Regions from separate parts of the Escherichia sp. E4742 genome, predicted to be linked through region 3. Evidence: predicted binding sites of a transcription regulator. Region 3 holds the regulator's gene; each other region holds the start of a gene.
What was found. The regulator CRP, encoded in region 3, controls carbon source genes, mostly activating them, when cyclic AMP is high. The targets are predictions, from matches to a motif close to ATGTGANNNNNNTCACAT.

Region 1: azuC (stress response protein AzuC) is a predicted target of CRP. The motif match lies at 4,262-4,279, and genes of this name have one in related genera.
Region 2: FEM44_RS04155 (acetyl-CoA C-acetyltransferase) is a predicted target of CRP. The motif match lies at 4,753-4,770, and genes of this name have one in related genera.

What each region holds. Positions count from the first base shown of each region.
Region 1 covers NZ_CP040443.1:5,003,316-5,009,808, forward strand. The annotation lists gene araG (arabinose ABC transporter ATP-binding protein AraG) at 1-1,289, opposite strand, end outside; gene araF (arabinose ABC transporter substrate-binding protein AraF) at 1,360-2,349, opposite strand; gene FEM44_RS24400 (non-heme ferritin-like protein) at 3,142-3,645, shown strand; gene yecJ (DUF2766 family protein YecJ) at 3,728-3,979, opposite strand; gene azuC (stress response protein AzuC) at 4,094-4,180, opposite strand; gene yecR (YecR family lipoprotein) at 4,433-4,756, shown strand; gene ftnA (non-heme ferritin) at 4,935-5,432, shown strand; gene FEM44_RS24425 (YecH family metal-binding protein) at 5,470-5,709, opposite strand; gene tyrP (tyrosine transporter TyrP) at 5,899-6,493, shown strand, end outside.
Region 2 covers NZ_CP040443.1:868,633-875,125, reverse strand. The annotation lists gene FEM44_RS04180 (winged helix-turn-helix domain-containing protein) at 1-49, opposite strand, end outside; gene FEM44_RS04175 (hypothetical protein) at 639-1,121, opposite strand; gene FEM44_RS04170 (winged helix-turn-helix domain-containing protein) at 1,108-1,923, opposite strand; partial or broken gene FEM44_RS04165 (helix-turn-helix transcriptional regulator) at 2,266-2,897, opposite strand; gene FEM44_RS04160 (amino acid permease) at 3,358-4,587, opposite strand; gene FEM44_RS04155 (acetyl-CoA C-acetyltransferase) at 4,842-6,029, shown strand; gene kduI (5-dehydro-4-deoxy-D-glucuronate isomerase) at 6,308-6,493, shown strand, end outside.
Region 3 covers NZ_CP040443.1:1,583,121-1,589,613, reverse strand. The annotation lists gene pabA (aminodeoxychorismate synthase component 2) at 1-51, shown strand, start outside; gene argD (bifunctional acetylornithine/succinyldiaminopimelate transaminase) at 137-1,357, shown strand; gene FEM44_RS07765 (YccS/YhfK family putative transporter) at 1,449-3,539, opposite strand; gene crp (cAMP-activated global transcriptional regulator CRP) at 3,590-4,222, opposite strand; gene FEM44_RS07755 (OsmC family protein) at 4,524-4,928, shown strand; gene FEM44_RS07750 (phosphoribulokinase) at 4,983-5,852, opposite strand; gene FEM44_RS07745 (YheU family protein) at 5,906-6,124, opposite strand; gene FEM44_RS07740 (hydrolase) at 6,118-6,493, opposite strand, start outside.

The DNA.
Region 1 (6,493 bases), 1.7 Mb from region 3:
ATGCCGCGCGTAGGTTCATCAAGCAAAATGACTTTCATCTCTTCGGATAACCAGCGCCCCAAAATGGCTTTTTGCTGATTACCGCCGGAAAGATTCATGATCAATTGCTCTGCACCTGGCGTTTTGATGTTGAGAGAACGAATGTGGTGATCGGCATTATTGGCTTCCCAGCCGTTGTTGATCACGCAACCACCGTGCACATGTTTGCGACGAGCGCTGATGTTGATATTGTCGCGCACCGAATGCACTGGAATAATGCCCTCCGCTTTGCGATCTTCCGGGCAGAGCATCATGCCAGCGGCAATGGCGTGGCCCGGTTTACGGATATCGATCGGCTGTTGGTCGATATAAACCTGACCAGCGGTAATTTGCGTACCGCCAAACATGCCTTTCATTAATTCGCTGCGCCCTGCCCCCACCAGACCAAACAGGCCGACGATTTCGCCACTGCGAACAGCCAGGCTTATTGGCGTACGCACGCCTGGTGCCTTTACCGCATCCAGACGCAAGCGCTCCTCGCCGTAGCTGCGCGGTTGCCAGCCGTAGATATCGCCGATGTCGCGACCAACCATTGCCTGCACCAGCGAGTCATGATCTACCTGCTGCATGTCGGTAAAGGTTTTGACGTAACGACCATCTTTAAAGACAGTGATGGCATCGCTGAGCGCAAAAATTTCTTCCATACGGTGAGAAACGTATAAGATCACCCGCCCCTCTTTTCGCAGTTCACGAATGACGCGAAACAGATTGTCTATTTCACGCGCGGATAAGGAGCTGGTTGGTTCATCAAAAGCGATAATTTTGGCGTTACGTGCCAGAGCTTTGGCAATTTCAACCATCTGCCATTGCCCAATGGAGAGATATTTCAGCGGCGTATCCGGGTCAATATCCATACCCAGATGTTTGAGCTGTATCCCAGCTTCATAATTCAGCAGTGAACGATTCACGATGCCGCCTTTATGAGGAAGCTGGCCGAGATAGATGTTTTCCGCGACGGTCATTTCCGGCACGAGATGCAGTTCCTGGTAAATAATCGCGACACCCGCATTCAGTGCAGCGGTGGTATCGGAAAAGGACATTTCCTGCCCATTAATCACTACAGAACCCGTGGTTGGCGCATAGTTTCCACTAAGGATTTTTAAAAGTGTTGATTTTCCGGCGCCATTTTCACCCATCAATGCATGAACCTGACCGGCATAACAGTCAAAACTGACATCCGTAAGCGCCTTGACGCCAGGAAAGGTTTTACCAATGCCGCGAAATGAGAGATACGGGGTAGACTGTTGCATAACGTCTCCGTGAATCACTGGTCGTTTTACACCCCCTCTGCATAACGCAGAGGGGAATTTTTCCGGCAGATTACTTACCGCCTAAACCTTTTTTCTCCAGTTCTTCTTTAAAGTTGTCACGCGTGATCAGCACCACGTCGGTAACTTCAGTGAATTTTGGCGGTTCAACGTCTTTTGCTACCCAGTTGTAAAGCATTTCGCTGGATTTATAGCCATGAACGTCCGGGCTTGGCAGCAGTGAACCATAGAAACCCGTAGCCTGTGCCTTTGACAGTTCGCTCACCGCATCCACACCATTAATACCGATACCGATAATATCAGCTGCTTTGAAGCCCTGACCTTCCGTCGCGCGTACGCCACCCAGCACGGTGCTGTCGTTCATACCGACGATCAACCAGTGTTTAACTTCAGGATGCTGAACCAACATTGAGTTGGCGGCGTCAAACGCCCCCGGAATGTCGTTAGATTTGGTAGGAACCTGATAAATTTGTTTTTCCGGGAATCCGGCGGCTTTCAGCGCGTCCATAGAACCGGTAGTACGACGGCGGGCGGTATCCAGTTCGTTGGCAGTAATCGCCATTACGGCGCTTTCTTTCACATCCCAACCACGTTTCTGCATCTCTTTATACAGTTCCTGGCCCTGACGTTCGCCAATTTTCGTCGCTGCCATCATCACCAACGGAACGGTATCAACCGGCTTACCTTTAGCATTAACAAACTGATCATCCACGGCAATAACTTTCATATCGTAGCCACGCGCTTTCGCCACGATGGCTGCACCCAGTTTCGGGTCCGGAGTACAGATAACAAAACCTTTCGCACCACTGGCTGCCAGGCTATCAATAGCGTTCAGTGTTTTTTCGCCATCAGGTACGGCTATCTTAATAACTTCAAAGCCTAAATCTTTTCCGGCTTTATCGGCAAACTTCCATTCAGTCTGAAACCACGGTTCTTCTGGTTGCTTCACCAGGAAACCGAGTTTCAAATTTTCCGCCATAGCGGATTGTGACATAACGGCAGCCAGACCGATGGCTGCAAGAGCTTTAGTAAATTTGTGCATGGTTATCTCCAGCTTTAGCATCATTTTGTGTAGGGCAAAACCTAAGAGCTTTCGTTAATTCAATCGGAAAACAAAGCATTACCTTTGGCGAAAAGGTAAGTGACTGTGTTGGCATAGTTTTAGCGAGAAATTAATTCTCCATAGGAGAGCAATATCACACCGCAGAATTACAGTGAGAACGTGCATAAATTTAGCAATAAAAGACATACAGAAGACGTTAATTGTATGACAAATGATAAGTGTCTTAGCAGATTAATCCATAAGATCAGCCTGGAAATCCTTGTAGCATCATTTGATAGCTCAGGCGTGTCTTCTTTTTAATCTAATTTTCTCGGGCAAGATACTGCGCATTACAGGTGAATGGTGAATCAGGGAAGAAGTATCAAAACTCCAGACAAAATTCCTTTCGCTGTAAATTATCACCAGCTTCATTAATTAATGGATAAATCCATAATGCGAGCATCATCCCAAAACTGAAAAAATACCTGAAAATATAAGAACGGCATCATGATATTGATAAAACAATTTAATATCAATGAGATACGAGAAATCACAACATTGAGAATTATTGCAAATCAATAACCCTAATCAATGAAATGTAAAAAAATATAAACTTGGTGATTTAAGGATTTTCTTATAATCCTTCAGACGTTATGCTTATTTCAGATCATCGTCAGAATTGACTCCAGGATCACATTTCGGACCCGCAGAAAGGAATTATTCTGCAAACAGTAATTACGGTGTTTTGATTTATCTTGCACCTCTCGTCTTCTGGATATAAGGATATTAGGTATGGCAACCACTGGAATGCTTCTCAAACTCAACACTCAAATGAACCGCGAGTTTTATGCATCCAATCTCTACCTTCACCTGAGCAACTGGTGTTCTGAACAAAGTCTGAATGGCACCGCGACTTTTCTTCGCTCCCAGGCACAAAGTAACGTGACTCAAATGATGCGCATGTTTAACTTCATGAAAAGTGTCGGGGCGACGCCTATCGTTAAAGCCATTGATGTACCTGGAGAAAAACTGAACTCTCTGGAAGAACTCTTCCAAAAAACGTTGGAAGAATATGAGCAGCGTTCAAGCACGCTGGCGCAATTAGCAAATGAAGCTAAAGAATTGAATGATGATTCTACTGTCGATTTTCTGCGCGATCTGGAAAAAGAACAGCAGCACGATGGCCTCTTACTGCAAACCATTCTTGATGAAGTGCGCAGTGCGAAACTGGCCGGTATGTGCCCTGTCCAGACCGACCAGCATGTTCTGAATGTCGTGTCGCATCAGATACATTAATAAAATCGGCGCATAAAATGATGCGCCGAATACAAAAAAGTGGTGAAAACCGCTGCCTCACATTACTGAGGCAGCGGTTTTTTTAATGGGATTCGTTTTGTGGGGTGAACTTTAGCTCAATCAACGCGATGGCTTTTTGAATAGCACGCATAGTGACTGGGTCAGCAGCAGCCGGATGGTGAGTAAAATCAATATTCTTCAGCTGGCTGGACATTTTTTCACGTACCTCAACAGGCGCGATCACATCGAGCACGTCGAGAATTTGTTTGATCACCAACTGGCAAGCAACAACATCAGAAACCAGTTCCTGATCGGCATTCAGCGGCTGGGACATCCTAAACTCCTGATAGCATTTTGAAAGCCGTTATAGTAGCGGCTTCCCTTCTTCAACGATAGTCACATCAGCCCGCATCAGGGTACAAAAAAACCTGCCGAAGCAGGTTTTTTGTTATCTGAACATATTGCCAGGCGGTACGTCTTTAAACGTCTTGCAATAATTATTGAACATGCTTTTCAGGATCTTACGCAGTTTCATCGCGCCACTCCGATTATTTGTTATGCAGGTGTTATCGTCTTTACGTTTATAATATGACATTCATCACAAAAATCAATCTTTATGTGATGCTCATCACATAAATACCTCTTTGATGTTATAAAAATGATAATCACAAAACCTCTGCGTTCTGCAGAAAGCAAGGAATAGCGCTAATCCGTCGTCTTTTCTGTCCATAGCCTGGCTGTGACCACAAGTACAATACCTGTTTCTTCTCCCTCTTCAGGCTGTGACATGAAACATCTGATAATTGTTTTTTCACTTTTAACAGTAGCGGGCTGTACCGTAACTCGTCAGGCTCACCTGAGCGATGTTAACGCCACGAGTGGTATTGTACGCCTCGTTTACAATCAGGCTTTTTTACAACACGCCCGCACTGACAACTATCTCGATCAGGGAATCGCGAACCGCGCATGTCAGCAGGTTGGATTTACCCGCGCCTTTGCGTTTGGGCAACCTGTAAGTAACTGTAGTTTGTTTGCGGGATCATTATGTCTGAATACGCAATTTACACTGTCGTATCAGTGCCGATACTTAACACCCTCGGCTTATCAATAAAGATTTTAATCAGCGAGGGAGGCTTCGCTGGTTAATTAACATCACAAATAGCGTTAATGCGTTTTATTCACATTCGCATTTTTAATAATTGAATTTAATATTTTACCTTTTGCAAATAATAAAATAACAAATTATAGTGGCGCCACAGCAACAAATATAACCTTTGTGGAGCACTATCATGCTGAAACCAGAAATGATTGAAAAACTTAATGAGCAGATGAACCTGGAACTCTACTCTTCACTGCTTTATCAGCAAATGAGCGCATGGTGCAGCTATCACACCTTCGAAGGTGCTGCCGCGTTTCTGCGTCGCCACGCCCAGGAAGAGATGACGCATATGCAGCGTCTGTTTGATTACCTGACCGATACTGGAAATTTACCGCGAATTAATACCGTTGAATCACCGTTTGCTGAATATTCTTCACTTGATGAATTATTCCAGGAAACCTATAAACACGAACAATTAATTACGCAAAAAATTAACGAACTCGCTCACGCTGCCATGACTAATCAGGACTACCCAACGTTCAATTTCCTGCAATGGTATGTATCTGAACAACACGAAGAAGAGAAATTGTTCAAATCTATTATTGATAAATTGAGCCTGGCGGGGAAAAGCGGCGAAGGACTTTATTTCATCGATAAAGAACTCTCTACGCTCGACGCACAAAACTAATCTTCTCTGGCGGCAGATTTTCTGCCGCCGTTTCAGATCAGTGACGACAAATCTTACTTTTATCGGTTGAGAATCCTTCTTCGCAAGGAATAAATTTGCCTTTTTCCGCCAGAAAAGCCACCAACTCTCCCGCCGTCATCCCTTCAGCCGAGCAAGTATGAAAACGTGTCTGATCACCAAAACGTGCTTTGATAGCCGCTTCCAGACTGGCGTGCGTATATTGCTCACCTGATTCAATCATCATATTTAACACTTCATGACCGTGAATAGATTCCATCGTTCCTCCTCAAAAAAGGCATAGCGTAACGATCCCAGCGTCTTAAGGCTTTGCGCCAGCGCAGTTCTGAATGCATTTATCGTACATTTTTGTTTACACTATATGTAACGTCGATTTGACGAAATATAGATAATGCCTTAACCTGCGCCGCAGATATCACTCATAAAGATCGTCAGGACAGAAGAAAGCGTGAAAAACAGAACTCTGGGAAGTGTTTTTATCGTGGCGGGAACCACAATTGGCGCAGGTATGCTGGCAATGCCGCTGGCAGCGGCTGGCGTCGGTTTTACCGTCACTCTGACATTGTTAATTGGCCTGTGGGCCTTGATGTGTTACACCGCTCTGTTACTGCTGGAAGTGTATCAGCATGTCCCTGCAGATACCGGCTTAGGCACGCTGGCAAAACGCTATCTGGGCCGCTACGGTCAGTGGCTGACCGGCTTCAGTATGATGTTTTTAATGTACGCCCTGACCGCAGCATATATCAGCGGTGCCGGTGAATTGCTGGCCTCCAGCATCAGCGACTGGACAGGCATTTCAATGACCACAACCGCTGGCGTGCTGTTGTTTACTTTTGTTGCCGGTGGTGTGGTTTGTGTTGGGACGTCGCTGGTCGATTTGTTTAACCGTTTTTTGTTCAGCGCCAAGATTATTTTCCTGGTGCTAATGCTGGTATTGCTGCTACCACATATTCATAAAATCAATCTGCTAACGCTGCCACTGCAACAGGGTCTGGCATTGTCTGCAATTCCGGTGATTTTTACCTCGTTTGGTTTTCACGGTA
Region 2 (6,493 bases), 710 kb from region 3:
GTATGATTCCATCAGGGAAATGATATGAGAACTTATTTTCTAAATCCATTAGCTCACCTCTATTAAGTTTGTGGTTTTTGGCATCCTGCATGAGTAACAGATATAATTGATATTCATATATTTCATTTAACGAAATTCATCATGATTGTTTAAGTTAATTTATATTAGCTTGATGTGATTGTAATCTGAAATATTCTTAATTAATGATTTGTTAATCATGTAAGTATATAACCTATTGAAAATCATTGATAAAGTTCTGCTTATCACATTTCTTAATTTAATGTGATTATTCATTTAAGATGAAATGATAGGCTGTGAGGAATAGTTATTCGTCGACTGACAATCTGGTGCGAAAGAATTATTGCAAGAGTAATTTTATTTATTAATAGCTATTATGTTTATGTGCTCTATTAAACATCTCTGTGCGAACCAGTATTTATTTTTACACCATTATTGTCATAGTGGAGTGCGGAAGGATTTTTAATGATGGATGTAATTTGAATGGGGAAGGGGATTGCCGCATGAACCGTCAGAGATGAAGATGGATATAAGAATATATAAAGGTTATATTCCAATGCCTGAAATGTTACATTTGTTGTTTGGACTTTTAATTACAGAGGCAGCATCAAGTTGTTTTGTTACCTTGCGCAATACATAATTGCTCTATGGCCAATGCTTAAAAGAAAATCATGATTGTTCTGTTTTTGAACATTATAGCTTATCATTTTTCCCGGGAATATATAAAAATCAGGCAGGAGTTGTGCCAGGTTATCATCTGAAATTTGATCAATAATATCAAATTTATTTATTTTGGTAGAGGTAAGATGCAAAGTGTCATAATTTTCGATCCACGTATATTCAATATCTCGGCGAAATGATTTATAAGTGTTAGTGTTTTGCTTCCAGGTGCCGCTAAGTGCAACAGTTCCTGTCTTTTTATTTTTATTATACATAAAGTCAATAGTGAGATTAGCCCTTCCCTGGTCATTAAATATAATCCAATTGGCCGTGCATTTCTCATTGTATACTATTTGCTCTTTGGAATAATGATAGGCAATAAAAAAAATGAAGCCACTGAGAAAGCATAAAATAATAAACAGCATTTTTTTATAACGAATCATGGTTAACTCCACGATACGATAGAGTTAAACAGTCTGCAACTGTGTTATTACTATAGTTTTTTTTGCATGCCATAACAATCAATCCGGGAGATGACTTATCGAGGGGGAAATATAGCCAGGGGTACTTTTTACAATCAATTCCAGATCCTAATATACGGTTCTTATATTTATTGAGATCTTTCAGCCCATCAATGCTATCTTCTGTAACGTTGAAATGACAACCATTTATTTGTGCAACAGTTTTGTAATCTTTAAAGAATGATTTGGGCTGACTATTGTGCCAGAGAAAAAATGCGGTAAGCAAACCTACGGAAAATGCACTTAGCATGGGTAAATAATTTTTAGATAGCCTGACTATATTTCTGAGATAATTATCTGGATGAGCACTTGTCTCTTTAAACTCATCTTTAACGTTCAAGCATTGGGGAGATATGGTCTTTTGTGCATCTGCAGAAGGGATTATTACATGGTTTTCTATGCTTACATCATTACTGAGCTTAAAACCTTTTCTCGGTACGGTTGCAATAAGCGAATGGTTGGTTTCACCAACCGTGCGAAACCCGCGTCTGATAATCGATATATTTTGATATAACGTGTTGACCGGTACTCGCATGCCTTCTTCTTCCCAGACTCTGGAGAAAAAATCCTGTTGTGCAACCACATCAGGAAAGGCTTCAAGTAGCAGCGATAAGCACCTGCTTGCTGGCGTTGTCAGAACGGCGTTAAGCTCGGCGTCATGTACCGAAATTAATTTTCTGTGCTCTGGCCAGAACTCAATATTATCGTTAATAATCCAGTACATACGTCAATGAAACACAAAATTAAGTAAATTTAAATTATATAGTTTGATAAGTATATTAGTATTCATGTAATAAATATATATTAATTTTATATTTATCATGCAAACTATAATTATAGCATATCAATGCAACTTAAAATTCCATGTGAATTAACAAATTTAACACTCTTAACCGTTGTCTTTATGCCTTCTTCTCGCAATATCTTTTCATTTTTGTGGTAGCGCGTAAGGTGACATAATTAAATAAGCGCTCAAATAAACTGAATTAAAAGTTAATGTGATAAAATACGGGCATCTTTATAAGTGCCCGTATATACAATTCTTATTATTATTGACAGATACGTTTCAGTGCTGAACGGAGTGTGAGCGGATAAATAATTCGTTTATTTTACCACCCATCCTTTTTTCAATTCTTTGCTTGTAGGCGTAGATGCTACGGATATCCATATCAAGAACCTCTGCAATCTGATATGGATTATAACCAGAAACCATATGTCCCATAATGGTGAATTCCATTTGAGTTAACGTATTACCTCTGGTAAATGACAAATAACGACCAATGAATAGTTGCCTGATCTTTTCGTTGGCAATATCCAGTCCATCATCATTATATATAATGGCTGATATCGCGGAATTGTGTTTTCTCCAGTAATTAGCAAGAGATTGCATATTTCGATCGCTTACTAACACTATTCCCATCTCAGTACTCGTAAGATAGTCGATCCAGTCACTCTCTAAAAAAGGCGCAAAAAGCTTACTGAAAAATCTACAAAAATATATCCACTTAATCGAGCATTGTGGTTTTTACTTAATATACCTTCAACCACGCCACGATTAAAATACGAACTCTCTTCGGGCCACATACAAAAACATGCATTTGCACAATACTGCAACCGTGGTGATTTTTCTGGCATTATTTGGCAATGCATTGAGCAACTATTGCATGTAAGACTTTTATAGCGACTACAAAGCCTCATGTTAATAACCTCCCTATTCATAGATAATTGCATAATTTCATTGGTTATTGATGATGTCAATACACTCTGATTTAGTAAGCTTTTTATGAAAAATTGTGTTTAATCCGTATTTGATATTATTCTTAATGACATATTTAAGCGTGCATCATTAAGCTTTAAATGTGATTGGATTTCACTCAGTTAATCATGTTGACCTTATTGCAAATCAGACAAGTGCCTAATGTATTAAGAATATCTATACTGCAAATTGTTTTCGAATGACCAGAAGATATCTTGTAAATCTAAGTGATGCATCTTAAATAGTCTTAATTAAGATGTTCAGATTTTTATTTAGGATAACAGCTTGATAATGTTCGTTTAAGTTATGGAGCATTTGGGGAGGGTGAACAATGCAAGATGCGCATTGTAAGAATTGGAATGGTTCAAAATAGTGGTTATTTTGAACCATTCACATCAGTGATTAGCTAAAGAACATTACCGATACGCACAGGATACCGACGATCAACGTAATTAGATTTCCGATGGAGCGCCAGGGCTTAAGTGCCGGGATGAGATATGTTGACAGCGTTGGCATGATAAAAAGAATCATGGCAATAAGTGGACCACTGATCGCATAAATCATCGAAATTGCATTAGGGTTTATGCAGCAAACGATGAAAGTAATCAGTGATACTAACATAATTGATAGCGCGCGGTTAAATGCACGGCTTTTTTTAACCCCTGCCTGCTGTAGCGTTGTTTTGACTAATTCCGTTGCACCTTCAATAACACCAAAGTAGGTGCCTAAAAATGATTTAGACATTGCTACAACCGCGACAATTATTCCGGAAATCGACAACCATGCAGGGGCATTTGGCAGCATAGAAAGTGCCGATAAAATGGTAACGCCCTCCTCTTTAGCTGTTTCAATATAAGAAGGTGGTATTGATAACAGGCAGCTAAAGACGAAGAAAAGTACGCTCACGCAGATGATGAGATAAGCGACTTTCATAATTTTTTTGCATTTATCCATAGCGTGTTCGCCATATTTTTCACGTCTATCAATAGCAAACGTAGAAATAATGGGCGTATGGCTAAAGGCGAAAACCATCACGGGAATCGATATCCATATCTGGTGAAGGGTATTCTGATTGAACTCTACCTGGGTAGTTAATAGAGCTGGTTGCCAGCTACCGACGAGGTAGAAAGAAAGAAATAAGAAATAGGCAATTAGTGGAAACACCAAAAATCCCATTACCCGAATTGTGGCATGGCGCCCCATCAGAAAGATGAGATTCAGAATTAACACAACACCCAGACTCACCAGCATACGAATGCGCAGGTCGATGACCATATGCTTTGCCAGTTGTTCTGTCAGCGAATTGGTGATTGCCACTGCATATATCAACACGACGACAAAAAAAGCAATGAAGTAAAGAGTGGTAATCAGATTGCCGATCTTCTTGCCATAGTAATGAGTTACTGCGCCAGTAATCCCTTCGCCTGCGGATGTTTTTGAAGAAAGGATGAACTGGCACAGGGCCTTATGTGGCCAATATGTTAAAGGCCATGCGACCAGTGCTGTAATAAACAGGACTACCGCTCCCGCTGAACCTAGCTGAATAGGGAGAAAGAGCGTGCCTGCGCCAACGGCTGTGCCGTAAAGTGCGAAGCTCCAGAGAGTTTCTTCTTTTGACCAAATTTTAGACATTATTTGAACGTATCATCTACAAATTAAGAAAAATGGAGGGCAATTTACCATAAACCAGGTCAAACATGGGAGATTAACGCTATATCAGCTCATGGATTCATGGGTTAGTAGATGCAAACCTTGCGTGCCAGTTGGGTATCCATCCCTCATTCCGGTGAATTTCCTTTGTGATAAAAATCACTATTTTTAAACATTTAAAATAATTTTTATTAACAATCATTTACTATTGCGCTGTTAATCTGTGCGAGGTTGTGATGAAAGACGTTGTGATTGTCGGTGCGTTACGAACACCTATCGGCTGCTTTCGTGGAGCGTTGGCTGGCCATTCTGCCGTAGAACTTGGTAGCCTGGTCGTGAAAGCGTTATTAGAACGCACTGGCGTTGCTGCACATGCGGTGGATGAAGTGATTCTGGGGCAGGTTCTGACCGCAGGGGCTGGGCAGAATCCGGCACGGCAATCGGCCATTAAAGGTGGTCTACCCAACAGTGTTTCGGCAATTACGATTAATGATGTTTGTGGTTCCGGGTTAAAAGCACTGCACCTTGCCACACAAGCGATCCAGTGTGGCGAGGCTGATATTGTCATCGCCGGTGGTCAGGAAAACATGAGTCGCGCACCACATGTCCTGACTGATAGCCGTACCGGAGCACAGCTTGGTGATAGCCAACTGGTTGATAGTCTGGTGCATGATGGCTTATGGGATGCATTCAATGATTACCATATTGGTGTCACTGCCGAAAATCTGGCGCGTGAATATGGTATCAGCCGTCAATTACAAGATGCCTATGCACTTAGTTCACAACAAAAAGCGCGGGCGGCCATTGACGCTGGACGATTCAACGATGAGATTGTCCCGGTAAGAACGCAAAACAATGGGCAACTATTGATTGTTGATACCGATGAGCAGCCGCGTACGGATGCCAGTGCAGAAGGGCTGGCTAGCTTAAATCCGTCATTTGATCGCCACGGTTCTGTTACTGCGGGTAATGCTTCATCTATTAATGATGGTGCTGCTGCAGTAATGATGATGAGCGAAGCCAAAGCGCGAGAATTGAATTTACCCGTGCTGGCACGTATTCGCGCCTTTGCCAGTGTTGGTGTTGATCCTGCGCTGATGGGTATTGCTCCGGTATATGCGACTCGCCGTTGCCTTGAGCGTGTGGGCTGGCAGCTTTCTGATGTCGATCTTATTGAGGCTAATGAAGCGTTTGCCGCGCAGGCGCTTTCCGTTGGCAAAATGCTCGAATGGGATGAACGTCGGGTCAATGTTAACGGTGGCGCAATTGCGTTGGGTCACCCGATTGGCGCATCCGGTTGCCGTATTCTGGTTTCTTTGGTCCATGAAATGGTAAAACGCAATGCGCGTAAAGGGCTGGCTACACTTTGTATTGGCGGTGGTCAGGGCGTGGCGTTAACTATTGAACGTGACGACCCGATCTAAATTCCTTTCTATTCGTTAAACATCTGCCGCCATCAAGCCATTTCATGATGATGGTTGGCACGTCTGCGCACATACCCTATAGACTCTGAATTTTTCCTTCACCTGACCTATTCGTGATCGACGCGACACTTTTCTCAATCTCTAATCAAAAAATGAAACAATGTTTTATTTTTGATTGAAAAGCACACTGTGCAGGCATATCATCCTTTAAAGAATAAAACGAAACGATGTTTCACAATCGTTGTGATTTTACAGTTCAATGATTATCGGAGGTTGATGTGGACGTAAGACAGAGCATCCACAGTGCGCATGCAAAAACGCTGGATACCCAGGGGCTGCGCAATGAATTTTTGGTTGAAAAGGTATTCGTCGCGGATGAGTACACGATGGTTTACAGCCACATTGACCGCATTATTGTTGGCGGCATTATGCCGGTAGCAAAAACGGTTTCCGTTGGTGGGGAA
Region 3 (6,493 bases):
ATTCTCAGCGAGCAGGGGCATCAACTGCTGGCGAATTTCCTGCATCGCTGATTTCTGGTTGCTATCTAGTGATTTTTTATGCATATTTTGTGATTATAATTTCACATTGGTTTATGCGTAACAGGGTGATCATGAGATGGCAACTGAACAAGCAGCAATTACACGCGCGACTTTCGATGAAGTGATCCTGCCGATTTATGCACCGGCAGAGTTTATTCCGGTAAAAGGTCAGGGCAGCCGAGTCTGGGATCAGCAAGGCAAAGAGTATGTCGATTTCGCGGGTGGGATTGCGGTAACGGCGTTAGGCCATTGCCATCCGGCGCAGGTGGAAGCGTTAAAAACCCAGGGGGAAACCCTGTGGCATATCAGCAACGTTTTCACCAATGAACCGGCGCTGCGTCTTGGGCGTAAACTGATTGAGGCGACGTTTGCCGAACGCGTGGTGTTTATGAACTCCGGTACGGAAGCCAACGAAACCGCCTTTAAACTGGCGCGTCACTACGCATGCGTACGTCATAGCCCGTTCAAAACCAAAATTATTGCCTTCCATAACGCCTTTCATGGTCGCTCGTTGTTTACCGTTTCTGTGGGCGGGCAGCCGAAATATTCCGACGGCTTTGGGCCAAAACCGGCAGATATTATCCACGTGCCTTTTAATGATCTTCACGCGGTGAAAGCGGTGATGGATGATCACACCTGCGCGGTAGTTGTTGAGCCGATTCAGGGCGAGGGCGGCGTGACGGCAGCGACGCCAGAGTTTTTGCAGGGGCTGCGTGAGCTGTGCGATCAGCATCAGGCATTATTGGTGTTTGATGAAGTGCAGTGTGGGATGGGGCGTACCGGCGATCTGTTTGCTTATATGCACTATGGCGTGACACCGGATATTCTGACCTCAGCGAAAGCGTTAGGCGGCGGCTTCCCGATTAGCGCCGTGCTGACCACGGCGGAGATTGCTTCAGCGTTTCATCCTGGTTCTCACGGTTCCACCTACGGCGGTAATCCGCTGGCCTGTGCGGTGGCGGGCGCGGCCTTTGATATCATCAATACCCCTGAAGTGCTGGAAGGCATTCACGCGAAACGTCAGCGTTTTGTTGATCATTTGCAGAAGATAGATCAGCAGTTTGATGTGTTTAGCGATATTCGCGGTATGGGGTTGTTGATTGGTGCCGAGCTTAAGCCACAGTACAAAGGTCGGGCGCGTGATTTCCTTTATGCGGGCGCCGAGGCTGGCGTAATGGTGCTGAACGCCGGGGCAGATGTGATGCGTTTTGCACCATCGCTGGTGGTGGAAGATGCGGATATCGATGAAGGGATGCAGCGTTTTGCCCGCGCGGTGGCGAAGGTGGTTGGGGCGTAATAAGACGTGTCATCGTCGCATCAGGCAAAGCATGTCGGATGCGGCATAAACGCCTTATCCGACCTGCGGTTTGTTTCTGGCAATGATGATATTACGCCTTCGAATCCCGTAACTTCCGGCTCAACCAAATCCCGTGATGTGGTCGCTGCCGCCAGGCCATCGCTGAAATGGTGTGCATTGTATTCAGATGGCCAATAACGCGTTGTAAATGCTGCTCCAGCGTGCCAGACGCGCCTTCGTGTGGCAGCATCTCTGGCGAGTCTATGATATTGGCGTCACCAGAACTACCCGGTTCATCATATTCCAGGCGCTGCTGACAGCGTTGAATAGCGATTTCACAAGACTGCAAATATTCCTGCGCCAGCTCCGGTGGTAATGTCCGGTGTTCTCGCGCCAGCGTGGTCATGGCATTAATATGTTCAACAATAAACTGACTATGTGTTACCCACAGTTTCATGTCAGCCAGATAATGGCTGTTAAATGCCGGTTCCTGCATCGCCTGATTTAATGAGTTATACAGAGTGTTATGTGCCTGATTAACCCGCATTCGCTGCCAGGCCAGTGGTGTTGGTTGCGGATCTTTACTCAGGATCAGACGAATCGCTTCCTGGTAGGTTTCTAAAGCATCATGGGCGTTCTTACGCAATAACCCGCTCTGCCACTGCGGCCATAGCCAAACTGTGCCGCCGAAGGCAATCAGACAGCCGATGATAGTATCGATAAGACGCGGAATGATGTATTGCTCGCCATTCAGCCATAACAGTTGCAGGGTATATACAGCGGTAATGGTAAAACCGACCGTCGCCCAGCCGTAGTTTTTGCGCAATATCAGGTAACTGGCGAGCGTGGTGAAAAGCATCAGCGTCAGGGTGTAACCTTCAGGGATTTTAAAGTGCAGCGCAACGCCTGCAATAATTAATCCAACCACGGTTCCCACAGAACGATTCACAATCCGCAGGCGAGTAGCGCCATAACCATTTTGCGTCACCAGCAATACCGTCATTAGTATCCAATAGGATTTCGGCAGATGCAGCGCGGTGCCCATCAGACTGGCAATGCTTAACATCACACTCAGTCGTCCGGCATTACGCAGTGCTGGCGATTTCAGGGAAAGATAGCTTTTCAGCGCCGGAAGTAATGGCATCCGCCGCTGTTTATCCGCCAGCAGATCGCGGGCATAGAGCGGTTTCTGGGTACGCAGCACACGAGCGATGCGGCTGAAGTGCCAGTAGCAGAATTGCCCTACAGGGTTATCTGGATGCTGGCGGGCGATTTTCTCCAGTGCGCCAATTTGCTTTTCCATCGTAAAACGCGTCGGCAGGCGATGGTAAAGAATATCATCAGCCAGCACGCGCAGGCGAGCGGCGACGGTTTGCGCATTCCAGCGGATAACTTCTTCCGCATGGCTACGCTCAACCAGCTTTTGCACCTCTTCCGGCTGATGCAAACTGACCGAGATGTGTTCCTGTAAATCCAGTGCCTCCTGGAAAATGCGCAACATCCGCTTGTAGTCAGTATTATTTTGCGCGGAAAGCATGTGCATTTGCTGATAGCACTGGGTAATTAAATCGACCGCTTTTTGCTGGCGTTCCAGCAGCGGTGGCAACGCTTTCTCAGGATCGGTGTGCTGGGTAAGCAGGCTGTATTTGGCTTCGCAATAATCTGCCAGTTCACGGTACAGCAGGCTAAGTGACTCGCGTAGCGGTTGTTCGCGCCAGAGCCAGAACCAAAACCAGTTAAACAGCCCATACCAGAGTGTGCCTAACGCATAAATGAGCAATGGCTCCCATACCGGCATATATCCCGCCAGACTGAGGGTAAAAATGGCAGCCAGCAGCGATGCAGGAAGCAATTTTGCGTGTAATGGGCCTAACTCGGCAGTAACGCCAAGTATCAACGTTAACCCCGTCAGCAGAAATGGCAGGGGGATATCTTTTTCCAGCAGCAGTTGTGTTAGCAAGCTGCAGGTGGCAAACAGCGACGCACCAATAATTAAACGTTTGAAAAAACGTTTATGGGGGGTATCAAGCCCTGCAATATTGCAACAGGCGGGGACGAGGGAAAAGAGCAGCCCGAGTCTTAATTCGCCAAGCAACAGACCAACGGCCACGGGCAAACATAGCACCAGCGTTTGTCGTAGTGCGTAGTTAATATCGGGATGATAAATCAGTCTGCGCCACATCGGTTTAAACAAAATGGCGCGCTACCAGGTAACGCGCCACTCCGATGGGATCAACGGGTGCCGTAAACGACGATGGTTTTTCCGTGTGCGGAGATCAGGTTCTGATCTTCCAGCATCTTCAGAATGCGTCCCACGGTTTCACGAGAACAGCCGACAATTTGACCAATTTCCTGACGGGTAATTTTAATTTGCATACCGTCCGGGTGAGTCATAGCATCCGGTTGTTTCGCCAGATTCAGCAGAGTCTGTGCAATGCGACCCGTTACATCGAGGAAAGCGAGGTTGCCCACTTTCTCTGAAGTGACTTGCAGACGACGTGCCATCTGTGCGGAGAGACGCATCAGAATATCCGGGTTTACCTGAATTAATTGGCGGAATTTTTTGTAGGAAATTTCAGCCACTTCACAGGCAGTTTTCGCACGTACCCATGCGCTACGTTCCTGGCCTTCTTCAAACAGGCCCAATTCGCCAATAAAATCACCCTGATTCAGATAAGAGAGGATCATTTCTTTACCCTCCTCGTCTTTGATCAGCACTGCCACAGAGCCTTTAACGATGTAGTACAGCGTTTCCGCTTTTTCACCCTGGTGAATAAGCGTGCTCTTGGATGGGTACTTATGAATGTGGCAATGAGACAAGAACCATTCGAGAGTCGGGTCTGTTTGCGGTTTGCCAAGCACCATGCGCGGTTATCCTCTGTTATAAGCTTTCTCCAGAGCCAGAAAACGCCGCTGTCTCTGGATTGCCGAAATGTGCTTCCCGCTACCTGGGAAGGGGCTATCAACTGAACTGCACGGTAATGTGGCGTCCTTTACATACATGCAGTACATCAATGTATTACTGTAGCATCCTGACTGTTTTAGCATAGCTTTCGCGTTGTGTCTCCTGGTGTCTCGCTTCAGCATGACCCAGGTCGCCTTCCGTTGCGCGATTTGGTCAGTACGCGTACTCTGTCAGGAAAATTGACGCAATGGAGTTCCGATTATGCAAGCGCGTGTGAAGTGGGTTGAAGGGTTAACTTTTTTGGGCGAATCTGCCTCTGGTCACCAGATTTTAATGGATGGCAACTCTGGCGATAAAGCGCCCAGCCCGATGGAAATGGTGCTGATGGCGGCGGGTGGCTGTAGCGCCATTGATGTGGTTTCTATCCTGCAAAAAGGGCGTCAGGATGTGGTCGATTGTGAAGTAAAATTAACCTCTGAACGCCGCGAAGAGGCTCCCCGCCTGTTTACCCATATCAATTTGCATTTTATCGTCACCGGTCGCGACCTGAAGGACGCAGCGGTTGCGCGTGCGGTCGATCTATCAGCCGAGAAGTATTGCTCAGTCGCGTTGATGCTGGAAAAAGCGGTGAATATTACCCACTCGTATGAAGTGGTTGCTGCGTGATTTAACTATCCCGTTGTGAAGCCGGATAGTATTTTATCCGGCGTAATAGCAGAGTTACTCGATTTTCTTTCCTTCCATCAATCGCTGCACCAGCGGCAGCATAATTAACTCCATTGCCAGACCCATTTTGCCGCCCGGCACCACTAATGTATTGATGTGGGAAATGAATGAGCCCTGCAACATCGCCAGTAGCCAGGGGAAATCGATCTCTTCCAGATTACGAAAATGGATCACCACAAAGCTTTCATCTAGCGATGGAATGCCTTTTGCCGCGAACGGGTTTGAAGTGTCGACGGTGGGAACGCGCTGGAAGTTAAGATGGGTGCGGGAAAATTGCGGTGTGATGTAGTTGATATAATCTTCCATTGAGCGAACTACCGAGTCCATCACCGCTTCTCGCGAGTGCCCGCGCTCGCCGGTATCGCGAATGAGTTTTTGAATCCACTCAAGGTTAACGATAGGCACTACGCCAACCAGTAAGTCTACATGCTGCGCAACGTTATGTTGCGGGGTGACTACGCCGCCGTGTAAACCTTCATAAAACAGTACATCGGTCGGTTCCGGTAAAGGTTGCCATGGGGTGAATGTCCCCGGTACCTGATTCCACGGTACGGCTTCGTCGTAGGTATGTAGATATTTGCGAGATTTCCCTTTGCCGCTCTGGCCATATTCAATAAAGGTCTGTTCCAGCAGGCCGAAGTCGTTAGCTTCGGGACCGAAGTAGCTGATATGCCGCCCGGCGTCGCGCGCTTTGCGGATCGCCATGTCCATTTCCGGGCGGGTGTAGCGGTGAAAACTGTCGCCTTCCACCTCGGCGGCTTGCAGATTTAACTGGGCGAATATTTTACGAAACGCGAGGCTGGTGGTGGTAGTCCCCGCGCCGCTGGATCCTGTTACCGCAATGACCGGATGTTTGGCAGACATAGTAACTCCATGACTTGGCAATCATTATTATTTCGTCCGCCGACGGTTGCAGGTTATTCGCGAAACTGACTGCGCGGCATGATATTGACCGTCTCGTGCAGTTCCGACCAGACCAGTACCGCTTCTCCGCACTGTAGCTGGCGTTTGACGTCGGCGACTTTCTGTTCAAGCGTACGCTCTTGTTCACCATAATCGGTGCCTTCACGTAACACAAAGCTTTCAATTAAATTTTCCAGCGTTTCAGGGGAGATGTCTTGCCAGGGAATCAACATGATTTCGCCTCCAGATACGTTGTTAACCAGTCAGGAATGCGTGACTCCAGCCACATTTGCGGGTGAAGTAATGTACCGCCAATAAAACCAACATGACCCCCATGTTCGGTCAGTTGATACTCTACTTGCGGAGGAAGATTTTCCGGTTTCGGGATCACCTGATGATCCATAAACGGATCGTCTTTGGCGTGAATAATCAGCGTCGGTTTAGCGATCCGGTTCAGCATAGGCATGGCGCTACACTGACGATAATAGTCGATAGCGTCGGCGTAGCCGTGAATTCTGGCGGTGATCAGATCGTCAAATTCACGGATGCGACGTACCGATTTTAACTGCGCGAGATTAATCGGTAGCGTACCGGGGTAGGCC